DNA from 3 places in the Lysinibacillus sp. LK3 genome. Region 1 is predicted to be linked to each of the others. Evidence: riboswitches for the same ligand, from Rfam matches in the RefSeq annotation. Region 1 holds a riboswitch; each other region holds the start of a gene.

The links. Region 1 has a riboswitch for lysine ahead of VK91_RS11670 (transporter substrate-binding domain-containing protein). Riboswitches for the same ligand answer to the same signal wherever they lie in the genome.
Region 2: it holds a riboswitch for lysine, as region 1 does, so the genes downstream of both, VK91_RS14150 (aspartate kinase) here and VK91_RS11670 (transporter substrate-binding domain-containing protein) in region 1, are expected to answer to the same signal.
Region 3: it holds a riboswitch for lysine, as region 1 does, so the genes downstream of both, VK91_RS06840 (amino acid permease) here and VK91_RS11670 (transporter substrate-binding domain-containing protein) in region 1, are expected to answer to the same signal.

The regions. Positions count from the first base shown of each region.
Region 1 covers NZ_LDUJ01000015.1:111,734-116,449, reverse strand. The annotation lists gene VK91_RS11680 (2-oxoglutarate dehydrogenase E1 component) at 1-488, shown strand, start outside; gene odhB (2-oxoglutarate dehydrogenase complex dihydrolipoyllysine-residue succinyltransferase) at 579-1,841, shown strand; lysine riboswitch at 2,182-2,368, shown strand; gene VK91_RS11670 (transporter substrate-binding domain-containing protein) at 2,488-3,345, shown strand; gene VK91_RS11665 (amino acid ABC transporter permease) at 3,516-4,241, shown strand; gene VK91_RS11660 (amino acid ABC transporter ATP-binding protein) at 4,254-4,716, shown strand, end outside.
Region 2 covers NZ_LDUJ01000018.1:155,799-160,514, reverse strand. The annotation lists gene VK91_RS14160 (succinate dehydrogenase cytochrome b558 subunit) at 1-309, opposite strand, end outside; gene VK91_RS14155 (YslB family protein) at 582-1,016, shown strand; gene VK91_RS14150 (aspartate kinase) at 1,115-2,341, opposite strand; lysine riboswitch at 2,475-2,652, opposite strand; gene uvrC (excinuclease ABC subunit UvrC) at 2,760-4,550, opposite strand; gene trxA (thioredoxin) at 4,674-4,716, opposite strand, start outside.
Region 3 covers NZ_LDUJ01000011.1:66,265-70,980, forward strand. The annotation lists gene VK91_RS06830 (sensor histidine kinase KdpD) at 1-726, opposite strand, end outside; gene VK91_RS06835 (response regulator transcription factor) at 733-1,425, opposite strand; gene VK91_RS06840 (amino acid permease) at 1,576-3,039, opposite strand; lysine riboswitch at 3,121-3,297, opposite strand; gene VK91_RS06845 (MFS transporter) at 3,476-4,684, shown strand.

The DNA of each region.
Region 1 (4,716 bases):
CACCAAAATCATTATTACGTCACCCATTAGCTGCGGCGAATGCTGAGCAATTAGCAAATGGTTCATTCCAAGAAGTGATTGAACAACCAGGCTTAGGGGCTAAACCAGAAGCTGTAGAGCGTATCGTTTTAGGTACAGGTAAAGTGATGATTGACTTAGCAGAGCGCGTGAAAGACGGCGAAGGCTTCGATCACCTACACATTATTCGTGTAGAACAACTTTACCCATTCCCAAAAGAGCAAGTAGCTGGTATCATTGCTAAGTATCCTAATGCAAAAGAGATTGTTTGGGTACAAGAAGAACCTAAAAACCAAGGCTCATGGAATTATGCATTAGAAACATTATATGAACTTTCAGAAGGTAAAAAACTTCGCTATGTAGGCCGTCCTGCAATGAGCTCAACTTCTGAAGGGGATGCAGATTCTCATAAAGCAGCACAAGCAGCTCTTATTGAAGAAGCGGTTGCTGAGCCAGTAAAGGTTAAATAACATATATCAATTTTTGAAACCGGGCTACTTGCCCTTAAGCAGTAGCCCTTCTATGTGCGTCATGCACGTTAATCAAAGGAGGAAATGAAAGTGGCTGAAATTAAAGTCCCTGAATTAGCAGAATCGATTACAGAAGGTAGTATCGCACAGTGGGTAAAAAAAGTGGGCGATCGCGTTGAAAAAGGTGAATTCATCGTTGAACTTGAAACAGATAAAGTAAACGCTGAGATCATTTCTGAAGAAGCAGGTGTATTAACACAAATTTTAGCTGAAGAAGGCGATACTGTACTAGTTGGTCAAGTTATCGCAGTAGTAGAAGCAGGCGAAGGCGCAGCAGCAGCTCCAGCAGCGGCAGCACCAACTGAGGCAGCACCTGCACCAGCAGCGCCACAAGCAGCACCTGCACCAGTTGCAGCAGCTCCAGTAGTAGAAGAAACTTCTGGTGAGCGTGTAGTTGCATCTCCAGCAGCACGTCGTCTTGCACGTGAAAAAGGTATTGACCTTGCAGCGGTATCTCCAGTAGATCCACAAGGACGTGTACGTGTACAAGATGTAGCAGCTCATGGTACAGCACCAGCTGTAGCACCAGCAGCAGCACCTACATCCGTAGCAACTTCAGGTGGCCCAGTAGTATTCACACCAGCAGCTAATTCTGACCGTGTAACAATTGAAAAAATGAGCCGTCGTCGCCAAACAATTGCAAAACGTTTATTAGAAGTTAAACAGTCAACAGCAATGTTAACAACATTCAACGAAATTGACATGACAAACATCATGGCACTTCGTAAACGTAAACAAGAAGAGTTTGTAAAAGCAAACGACATCAAACTTGGTTTCATGTCATTCTTCACTAAAGCTGTTGTTGCAGCACTGAAAAAATACCCATACGTAAACGCTCAAATCTCTGGCGATGAAATTCATTTAAATAACTTCTTTGATATCGGTATTGCTGTATCGACTGAAGAAGGTTTAGTCGTACCAGTTGTACGCGATGCAAATAGCAAAAACTTTGCAGAAATCGAAAAAGATATTGCTAACTTAGCGACAAAAGCTCGTGATAAAAAATTAGGCTTAAATGACATGGCTGGTGGATCATTCACAATCACAAATGGTGGTGTATTCGGTTCATTAATGTCAACACCAATTATGAACGGTACGCAAGCTGGTATTTTAGGTATGCACTCAATTGTAAACCGTCCAGTTGCAGTAAATGGTGAAGTTCAAATCCGTCCAATGATGTATGTAGCTCTTTCATACGATCACCGTATCATCGATGGTAAAGATTCTGTAGGATTCTTAAAAACAGTTAAAGAATTAATCGAAAATCCTGAAGATTTATTATTAAATTCATAATCCCATTAAACCCTGCGAACAATGTTCAGCAGGGTTTTTTGTATGACGAAAGGTATTGACCGATTCTATGCTTGAAAGAGTACGAATGTTACATCGTTTAGAGGAGCAAAGAAAGAAAAAAATGCAACTTTTCTCACATATAGAACATACTCTATAATAAATATTTATTGTAATTTTCAGAAATATCAACAAAAGTTCAACGATTTAAAGTGGAAGCAGAACGCACAATATCCTAATATTGTCATTAGTCAGAAAAATGTTAAAATCGTCTTGACGAACATATTAGTTTTATAGTAGTATCTAAATATCAATTAAATAAACAAACCTCACAAATTGTTACCAGTGAGGTAGAGGCGCGGTATTTATTAGTTCATTGTTGAGTAAAAGCAAGCGAAGACGCAATGAAGAAGGAAATATCGCCGAAGTATAAAAGGAGCTCGTACTTTTATACTGGGTCTGCAGTGAATAAGTGCAGGACTGTCCTAGTAAATGGATTTCCAGATTTACTAGGTTGTGCTATCTCGGAAACATGGAAATTATAGTGAGGATTTGGGCAACTGTCATAAAAGGTAAGACCTAAGTTCAATAAACTTAGGTCTTTTTTAGTACAGTTGTCTTATTTTTTTACAGAAAAGGGGAGTTTTTCATGAAAAGAAAATGGTTGTTAGTAATGATCTCTATCATGACGGCAATTGTGCTAGCTGCATGTGGCACAAGTGACAAAAAAGAGGGCGGTTCAAGTGATGCTGGAACTGACAAAGAAGAAGGCGGCGGTGAATTCCGAATTGGAATGGAGGCTGGCTACCCACCGTTCAACTGGACACAGCAAGACGATGCAAATGGCGCAGTGAAAATTGCGGATAATGCAGAGTACGCAGGTGGCTATGATGTACAAATGGCAAAGAAAATCGCTGAAGGTCTAGGCAAAGAGTTAGTCATTGTTAAAATGGAGTGGGACGGTTTAGTTCCAGCGCTACAATCAAACAAAATTGATGCAATTATTGCAGGTATGTCACCAACAGAAGAACGCAAGAAAACAATTGATTTTACAGAAAACTATTATACTTCTGATTTTGTTATGGTTATTAAAAAAGGTAGCAAATATGAAGGGGCAAAATCGATTCAAGACTTCTCAGGTGCTAAAATTACATCACAATTAAATACATCAAACTACACAGTTATCGATCAAATTAAAGGCGTAGAAAAACAAACAGCAATGGAGAGCTTCCCAGCAATGCGTGTGGCGTTAGAAGCAGGTAAAATTGATGGCTATGTAGCTGAACGTCCAGAGGGCATTTCGGCTTCTGCTGCCAACGATAAATTCACATATGTAGCATTTGAAGAAGGCTTTGATACAGACCTATCAAATACTTCAATTGCTGTAGGCTTACGTAAAGATGATGCAAATCGTGAAAAAATCAATGAAATCCTAAAAGGCATTTCAGAAGATGATCGTCAAGCGATTATGGAAGAAGCTATTTCTCAACAACCCGCAGCACAATAATGACATGGCACGGACTAGCAATTAGTCCGTGCATGATCATTTCATCATTATCAAAATGAGAACCTCTCTACATAATGATAATGTCCTAGCGTGACAAATCATAGAATGGTAGAAAGAGCTAGGACACAAAAGAAATAAGCGAGCAAGATGACATTGTTAGGAGGAACATCATGAGTCTTGAATGGATACTTTCAATTATTGAAAACAACTGGCAAATGTTTTTACGAGGTGCGTATTATACGTTACTGATTTCGAGTATTAGTACAATTATTGGTGCATTTATCGGATTTTTCATCGGAATTATGCATACGATTCCAGTTCGTAAAAAAGGTGTGAAATTTTATAGCTTAAAGCTCATTAATTTTATACTAACATGCTATGTTGAATTTTTCCGTGGTACACCAATGATTGTACAAGCTATGGTTGTCTACTACGGATTAGATATCGCATTCGGTATCGATATGCACTTTATTACAGCAGGTATTTTAGTCGTTTCCCTCAATACTGGGGCCTATATGGCAGAAATTGTTCGTGGTGGTATTGTATCCATTGATAATGGTCAATACGAGGCAGCATCAGCAATTGGCATGAACCACTTCCAAATTATGCTTCATGTTGTCTTACCACAAGTAGCGCGTAATGTTTTACCAGCGACAGGTAACCAATTAATCATGAATATTAAAGATACAGCCGTATTAAATGTCATTGGAGTAACGGAATTATTCTTCCAAACAAAATCAATTTCGGGTAACAACTTCCGTTATTTCGAATCATTCTTCGTTGCATGTGTTCTTTATTTCATCATGACATTTACCGCATCTCGCATCCTTCTGTATGTTGAAAAACGTCTAGATGGTCCTGATGCCTATCAAAAAGAACAAAAAGAAGCCGTATAGGGGGACGCACAAATGGCAGTCATTAAAATCGAGCATTTAAGTAAATCATTTGGACGTAACCAAGTGTTAAAAGATGTGAATTTCCAAGTGGAAAAAGGAGAGGTAGTTTGTTTAATTGGCTCCTCTGGCTCTGGTAAATCCACATTGCTTCGTTGCATAAATTTATTAGAAACGCCAAGTGGCGGTCAAATTATTTATAAAGGGGAAGACATCCTAGATGAAAAGCACAATATTCAAGAATATCGCACACATTTAGGCATGGTGTTCCAGCAGTTCAATTTATTTAACAACCACAATGTCATAAGTAATTGCACAGTGGGCCAAATCAAAGTGTTAAAACGTTCGAAAAAAGAAGCAGAAGAAACGGCGCTTAAATACTTGAAAATCGTTGGCATGGATCAATATGTGAATGCCAAGCCCCGTCAACTCTCAGGCGGACAAAAGCAGCGTGTGGCCATCGCTCGTGCCTTATCAA
Region 2 (4,716 bases), on a different contig from region 1:
ACCAGTAAAACGTTGTAAAGAGAACATCCAGTTACGGTACGTGCTGAAACGTCCTGTGTTTGGTGTAGCAGTGAATGCAATGTAGACACCATAGAATGCGTGGAACATTAATGGAATATAGATGACAATCCATTCAACTAGGATAAGGAATGGAATCTTTTCCATTACTGCGGTAGCATCGTTGTAACTTTCTGCCCCGCCTGTTGCTGTAAAGTTAATGAACAGGTGCATCGTTAAAAACAGACCTACTGGAATGATCCCAAGTAGAGAATGTAAGCGACGCCATAAAAACTCTCGATCTTTCGACAAGACTGTTACCCCCCTTAGTACTTAAAATAGCACAACAAAAGAAGTCATCATTTTGTAAATGATACTTCATTGACTGTGTATTTCATCATGGTACAATATTATGACATGTTTATTGTACTCTCAAGAGCTACGAGCGTCAAGGCAACTCGGAGTTTTTCATAGAGCTTATTAAAGAACTAATCTAGTACATGATGCGTCGTTTTTTCTCGAAAAATCTATCATTACTTTATTACCGTTAAATTTTAAGAAAATTCTAAGAAAGAAGGATAACAATGTTAAACACTCCATCTCCTACAATCTCATCATTTGGCTATGAGATCATTCGTGATCATATTCTATCTTCTATACTTGGTAAACATGAAGATGACGTCCTTTATTGGGCAGGTAAAGAGCTTGCTCGCAAGTTCCCATGTAAAAGTCAAGATGAACTTATCGCATTTTTCGCAGATGCCTGCTGGGGTACATTAGAACTCATAAAGGAATCAAAAGATGGACGTATTTTCCAGTTGACAAATGACCCTGAAATTCTTCAAATAAAGCAGCGTAGCTTTAAACTTGAAGCAGGATTTATAGCAGAGCAAATTCAACTAGCTAAAGGCTACCTGACAGAATGCTATAATGAAAAACGGGAAAAGCAACAATACGTCATGTTTACAGTCAAATGGGACGTTAAAGAACGTATTATGAATACCATTCCCTCAGAATAATTAAAAAGGATTGTTTCCCATTAAAGAATGGGATGACAATCCTTCTTTTTTCTTCCTTTTATTTCGGTCAATTACATAAAATGCTGTTTCTTCTATTATTATATGTAAAGTGCTTGCTCTAAATTAAACTCATCATGGAGAGCATTAGCTGCTTGGATCATATCATCCTGTGGTACAACAACGGACACTTTTATTTCAGAAGTACTAACCATTTTTACAGGGATATTTTCACGACGTAACCGATCAAACATACGAGCAGCAACGCCTGGATTGGAAGCCATGCCTGAACCAATAATAGAAACTTTTGCTAGTCCAATTTCGAAGTCAGCAAAACTAAATCCCAGTGATAATTTACTATCCTCTAAAACACGTAATGCTTCCGCAAATTCCTCTTTTAAAATGGAAAACGATACAGTTGGCTTCAACCCATCAATAATGGCTTGGACAATAATATCTACATTAATACGGTTCTCTGCAAGAACCGTAAATATATCTGCTAATGAAGCATTGGAAAAAGCATCATACCCTACTGTTAAACGAATAATATCTGATTCAAATGCAACACCACGAACGACTAAATTTTTTTCCATTTCCACTTCCTCCTTCAATAAAGTGCCTACTGATTCTATTAAACTTGAACGTATAATAACAGGCATTTGAAATTTCTTCGCTAACTCCACCGCACGAGGATGTATGATATGAGACCCTAAATTCGATAATTCCAACATTTCATCATATGAAATTTCTTGAAGCTTTTGGGCATTGGGAACATATCGTGGATCTGCTGTATAAACACCATCCACATTTGTATACATATCTACTCTCTCCGCTTCCAACGCTATGGCAAGTGCAACAGCAGCTGTTTCAGCTCCACCTTTTCCAAGCGTGGTGATATTGTGCACTTCGTCAATCCCTTGTTCTCCAGCAATAACCACAATTTGTCCCTGTGCAAAATGTTCTTCCATACGACTAATATCTATATAGTCGATACGAGCATGTCGATACATACCATCCGTATGTATACCAGCTTGCCATCCAGTTAGAGATACAGCCTCATAGCCTGCTTCCTGCAAAGCGATGGTAAATAAAGCACTAGATAATTGAGATCCAGTTGACAAAACTGCATCTAATTCTCTTTTCGACACATCGTCAGTTAGTTGGTGTACCATCATTTTCATCTCTTTCGCAGTGTGTCCCATTGCTGCAACGACCACTACTACATCCAATCCTTTGTCCTTTTCAGCAATCGCTTTCCTAGCAGCCTCTTGGATTTGTTCAGAAGAAGCTAATGCAGCTCCTCCAAACTTCATCACGATTTTAGCCATTTCTTTCGTTCTCCCTTCCAGTTCATGTATTTCACCAAATTATGGGGGGTAAAACCGTTTCTAGAAAACTAAAAGGCAGCCTCCACATAACGTGAAAGCTGCCTATAACATGTACAATAATCGTAACTTGCGCATGTGTGATAGCTCTCCGAAACGTTTAGAATCGACAGTCTTACATTTCTTAAATGCAAAACCAGTACAGCAATGGAACAACAATACTGTACTTCGGCAAGCTCCCCTTTCACACAATATCTCTGGACTTGTCCATCCTCCATCGTGTTACTCTTGAATCTTGCACCTCTATCATCACTTTAAAGTGAATGTATTCAATTCATTAAGCCTTAGCGTAAACAAACTAGTCACGCAGTTGGCTCTCCATAACATTGAAAACAATGTTATTTATAACCATAGCACATGCCTATTCCTTTGACAATGATTGTTGCTGAAAATAGCTAAAAATTTGGCTTGCTAAATTAGCGGGCATCCCAGCCTCCTGTAATGCTAGCTCGCTCGCCTCTCGAATTTTTTTGACTGAACCGAAATGTTTAAGCAGCTGTTGCTTTCGTTTTGGTCCTACCCCTTCAATATGATCTAATACAGATTGAATGGCATGCTTCTCATGCTGTTGACGCAAGAAGGTAATAGCAAAGCGATGGACTTCGTCTTGAATTCGTTGTAATAAATAAAAGCCATCACTTGTACGTTTTAAGCTAATCACTTCTGGTGGATCACCAAACAAGAGCTGAGATGTATTATGCTTATCATCCTTGGCTAAACCAGCAATCGGTATAACAAGACCAAGCTCATCTTCTAGTACTTCACGGGCTACTTCCATTTGTCCCTTACCACCATCAATTAAGACTAAATCTGGTAATGGTAGTCCTTCCTTTAAAACACGTATATAGCGACGACGTATAACCTCCTGCATTGCACCGTAATCATCATGCTTGGCTGCTGTACGCGTTTTATATTTTCGGTACTCCTTTTTCGCAGGCTTCCCATCAATGAAAACAACCATAGCAGACACTGCATCCGTTCCATGCATATGACTATTATCAAAAGCTTCAATTCGTAAAGGTGTACTAATACCCATTGCTTCACCAAGTGCCTCACAAGCACCAATCGTACGTTCTTCCTGACGCTCTATTAGCTGGAATTTAGCTGCCACAGCAATTTCAGCATTTTTGGTAGCTAATTCAACCAATTCCTTCTTTTGACCTCTTTTCGGTGTGAGCACTTTAATTTCTAATAATTCTGTTAAGATAGCTGCATCAATGGCTTGTGGAATAAAAATTTCTTTTGGCTTAATATGCTCTGGCTTTTCATAAAAGCGCCCAACAAATGTTAAAAATTCTTCCTCTGCATCTTGATAGATGGGGAAAATTGAGACATCGCGCTCAATCAGCTTTCCTTGGCGCACAAAGAAAACCTGAACACACATCCATCCTTTTTCAACAGCATAGCCAAATACATCTCGATTTGTTGTATCACTTGAAACTATTTTTTGTTTCTGCATAACCGTATCAATATGGGCAATTTGGTCTCGGAATTCCTTCGCTCGCTCAAATTCCAGGTTTTCTGCAGCTGCTAGCATTTTAACTTCAAGCTCTTTTTTGACTGCCTCCACACCACCATTTAGAAACTTCGTCATATCCTCAATCATTTCTTGATAAACCTGACCTTCAATTTCCTTCACACAAGGTGCTAAGCATTGACCCATGTGATAGTACAAGCAAACCTTGGAAGGTAATTGTACACATTTGCGCAGCGGATACAATCGATCCAATAGCTTTTTCGTTTCACTTGCTGCATAGGCATTCGGATAAGGACCAAAATATTTCGCCTTATCCTTTTTTACCTTCCGTGTCGTAATCAGACGAGGATGTTTTTCATTCGTAATTTTTAAATATGGATAGGTCTTATCATCCGTTAACATGACATTATATTTTGGATCATGTAATTTGATGAGATTCAGCTCTAAAATAAGTGCTTCAATATTTGATGACGTTACAATATATTCAAAATCTTCTATTTCACCTACAAGCCTTTGCGTTTTCCCTTCATGTGTTCCAGTAAAATAAGAACGTACACGGTTTTTTAGAACTTTTGCTTTACCGACATAAATGATAGTCCCTTGTCGATCCTTCATCAAATAGCAGCCAGGTTGATCTGGTAAAATATCCAGTTTTCGCTTTATTAAATCGTTCATTACCTACCTGCCCCCCTAAGTAAAAATTCCCCTCATTAGAATAATGTTAGTTATTTTCTTTATTATATAACGAAAAAAAGCCGAACACATCAATTGATGGCTCGGCTTTGTGAACTTCATTCATTACGCATGTTTTGCGATAAATGCTTCTAAAGCTTCTTTTGGT
Region 3 (4,716 bases), on a different contig from region 1:
ACAATCCCACACATCAATATCAATATTGACTTCATCATTTCTTATGGTAATTCCAATTACATTGCCATCTGCTCCATATGCAATAGCATTAGACAGTAGATTGTTTAACACTCTATTTAATGCTTCTTCATTACCAAGTGCATATATGGAGCTTTCTGGGATATCAATTTTAATATTTAATCCCATTGAAGTAACCAAATCGTAAAAAGACAAAACATTTTTTCGGCATATTTCACTGACATTGATTTTAGTGATTGGATAATCTGTGTCCCCAGCCTCTAATTTTGCCAAGTCAAAAAATGTATGAATAATTTTTAATACTTCTAATGTTTTAGCATGTACACCCTTAAGTAAACGTTGCTGTTCCTCGTCACTAATCCCGTTTTGAAGTTGAAGCATTTCAATATAGCCAAGTACAACGGTTAAAGGCGTTTTAAGATCATGGGAAATATTGGCCAACATCTTTTTCATGGAATTTTCCATTTTACGATGTGTAGCCTGAATTTTTTGATGTTGATCTAGCAAAGTATTCAGTGTAATAAGTAACTGTTGAATTTCTGAATTTGTAGTTGTTACTAGAATCTTTTCATACGTCTGTTCATTCACAATTACGTGTAGTTTTCGATGAATATATTGGATAGCATGTTCTTGTTCCTTCTTGATTTTCCATTGAAAAATAAGAATGCCGATTAGCAATACAATGATTAATAATAATAGAAATATCATATATTCTTACCCTTCAAATTTATAGCCGATTCCCCATAGGGTTTTAATATAGTGAGGATGTGACGGATCATCTTCTATTTTTTCACGGAGTCTTCTGATATGTACATTTATAATATTTTCATCTCCGTAATAGGCATCTTTCCATATCGTCTGATAAATTTGCTCTTTGGTAAAAACTCTGTGACGATTTGTCACAAACAATTTTAAAATGGAAAATTCCTTTGATGTCAGCTTTATGTCTTGTCCGCTCTTTGTTATTGAGAAATTAACGATATCTATCTTTAAATTATCAATTTCGAGGACCTCTTGCTTTTGTTCAGCTTGACTAGAGTATTTCGTAGCTCTTCTGATAACAGCCTTTACACGTGCTGAAAATTCCAGCATAGAAAAGGGTTTAGCAATATAATCATCTGCCCCTAATCCTAAGCCCAATGCTTTATCAACATCACTGTCTTTTGCAGACATAATAATGATAGGAAGTGCTGCCTGCTCTCTAATAATCTTTAATACTTCCAATCCATTTAATTTAGGAATCATAATATCTAAGATGACTAAATCAAAGGTTTTTTGCAAACAATTTTGTAATGCCTCTTCGCCATTAGTCACTGTTGTGACATGGAAACCTTCCATCGTTAAGTAATTAGAAACCATTTCACGAATGGCTTCATCGTCTTCTACAAGTAAAATATGCTTTTGCACTATGATGCACCTCTCCTATCAAAACCCAATTTCCATATGTATATTACATTACCATATTTATGATGTATCATTAGAGATTTGTTTATGAGTGTTGAAAAAAGAGCTGCTCCATAAACCATCACTCTTTGGTTTATAGAACAGCTCTATTATTTAATCTTCAACTTTTAAATCACAATCTTCAAGTGGAAGCATTTTTGTTTTGTGCTTTAATTTATAGCCAAACCATAATGCTAAAAATAATGGAATCCCAATATACGAAACAAGGATACCGTACCAATCAATCTTATCGCCTGTAAAGGCTGTGTAATTTTGTCCAATGACTACGATCATACAAACTGTAAAAGCAAATAATGGTCCAAACGGATATAATTTGGCTTTATAAGGTAATAACTTTGGATCTAAGCCTTGTGCATCAAACGCTCGGCGGAAACGATAATGACTAAACGCTATACCTAGCCATGCAATAAAGCCAGACATTCCAGAAGCATTTAATAGCCAGATATAAACCACTCCATCGCCAAAGAAGGATGCCAAAAATGCTAAACAGCCTACAGCTAATGTTGCCATAAGTGCATAAATCGGAATACCTCTACGACTTAGCTTTGCAAAAAATTTAGGTGCATGTCCATCCACTGCTAATTGCCATAACATACGAGAAGATGCATATAGTCCTGAATTTCCTGCTGACAGCATAGCCGTTAAAATAATGGCATTCATTAATGAAGCAGCAAAGGCAATACCTAGGCGGTCAAACACTAGTGTAAACGGTGATACTGCGATATCTTCTGATAATAAACGTTCGTCTGTAAATGGAATTAACATCCCAATTGCACCAATCGCTAAAATATAAAACAAAAGAATACGCCAAAATACAGATTTAACAGCCTTCGGAATATTTTTACCAGGATCATCTGTTTCACCAGCTGTAATTCCTAGTAATTCTGTTCCTTGGAATGAAAATCCTGCAGCTAGGAAAATACCAAATGTAGCAAGGAAGCCACCATGGAATGGCCCATCACTAACAAAGAAATTAGTGAAACCTACAGGAGCCTGCCCACCTAAAATACCAAAAATCATTAGTAAGCTAATGATAATAAAAACAATAACCGTTGCTACTTTAATCATGGCAAACCAATATTCACTTTCACCATAACTTTTTACGGATAGTAAATTAAACGTCCATACAACAGCAATAAATAATACTGTCCAAAGTGCTGATGAGCTATCTGGGAACCAATATTTCATAATTAATGACACAGCAGCAATTTCGGCAGCAATGGTGATTGCCCAGTTATACCAGTAGTTCCAGCCTAATGCAAAGCCCAAAGCAGGATCTACAAATTTGGTTGCATACGTACTAAATGAACCTGAGGATGGCATATAGGCAGCCATTTCCCCTAAGCTTGTCATTAAAAAATACACCATAATACCAATTAAAGCATAGGCAAGCAATGCTCCTCCAGGACCTGCCTGAGCAATTGCTCCTCCACTGGCTAAAAATAGCCCCGTACCAATTGTACCGCCTAAAGAAATCATTGTAATATGACGGCTTTTTAATTCTTTTTTCAGCTTCGGCGCTTTATGTCCGAGCTGATTTACTTTTATTTCACTCACGATATAGCTTCCTTCCTATTTATGAGGCAAAAAAATGCCATCACATATACACTGTGATGGCTACGTTAATCCTCAGTTTTCCTACATGATAGCTCAACACGTTGTGCAAACGTGACAGTTCTGTTCCTTTCGGAGACAGCCCCAGCATGAGGTTTTCAAGTCCCCTCACACTTCGGCAATATTTCCTTTCAGCTAATTTCATCAATGCTTGTCATTTCAATTAGCATACTTATAAATATCGCGACCTCTACCTCAATACAAACATGAGGCATATAATTATTAAATTTATGATGTTTATTATACTAACATAAGACCATAGACATTTCAATACAACCACAAATGTTCTGTATTTTATGAATCTTCTACTATTTTTAATAGTGTGATAAAGTGTTATAGTAGTTCAATTAGAATGGTTATTATTAGGGGGGATTTTATTTTGACTACAAATGATCATTCCACTAGTTTTCCAAGTAAAAAAATTAGCTGGAAAGGAACAACCTTACTTTTAGTCTTTGGAGTTATCTTTATAGCCTCTACATTACGAATGCCACTAACTGTTGTTGGCCCAATTATATCCTTTATCCGTGAAGATCTTGGAATATCTAATGTTTTGGCAGGCTTTCTAACAACGATACCATTGCTGGCTTTTGCTGTTATATCTCCATTTGCACCAGTTGTAGCACGCAAACTAGGGCTTGAGCTAACATTATTTTTATCAACTTTTCTCTTGGCTTTAGGAATTGTCCTACGTTCACTTGGTACTACAGAATTACTTCTATTGGGTACTGTGTTAATTGGCGTAGCCATTTCTTTTGGAAATGTACTAATTCCAGGATTATTGAAATTGAAATTTCCCTATCATGTGGGTTTATTAATGGCCTTTTTCACCATGTCCATGAATTTTACTGCTGGCCTTGGTGCTGGTATTAGCTATCCGATAGCTAATTCATCGTTAGGCTGGCAAGGTGCACTTTCCATTGCACTCATACTCGTTCTAATTACAATCTTAATTTGGATACCTCAACTAAAATCAAATAAACCGGAACCAGTTACTACATCTAAGAAGACCAGTACACCTTTATGGAAATCACCTGTTACTTGGGCTGTCACAGGGGCAATGGGTTTACAATCTTTATTATTCTACACAACAGCAGCTTGGATACCTGAGATCTATATTGCTCAAGGTTTAGCACCTGATAAAGCTGGCTGGATGTTTTCAATCATGCAATTCTCACAAGTACCAATGGCCTTAGCAGTGCCTATTATTGCTGGTAAAATGACTTCTCAACGCCCACTTGTATTGATGTTTACATCCTTCTATTTAGTAGGCTTTGTTGGGGTTGTCATGGAATGGACAAGTCTTGGGGTACTGTGGATGGTTCTTCTAGGGTTAGCAGGTGGTTCTTCATTCGCCCTAGCAATGATGTTCTTCACTCTCCGGACTCGTACTGCATTTGAAGCAGCAGATTTATCAGGCTTTGCGCAATCTTTGGGTTATTTATTTGCCGCAATTGGTCCTATTCTTTTTGGCTACTTGCATGATTTATTTGGCGGCTGGAATATTGCGGGATGGCTCTTTGTCGTTGTAGCAATGTTACTCTTCTTTTGCTCAATGAGAGCCTCTAAGGATGAATATGTGCATTAAAATTAAATAAAGCAGGTGGATTTGATTCCTCC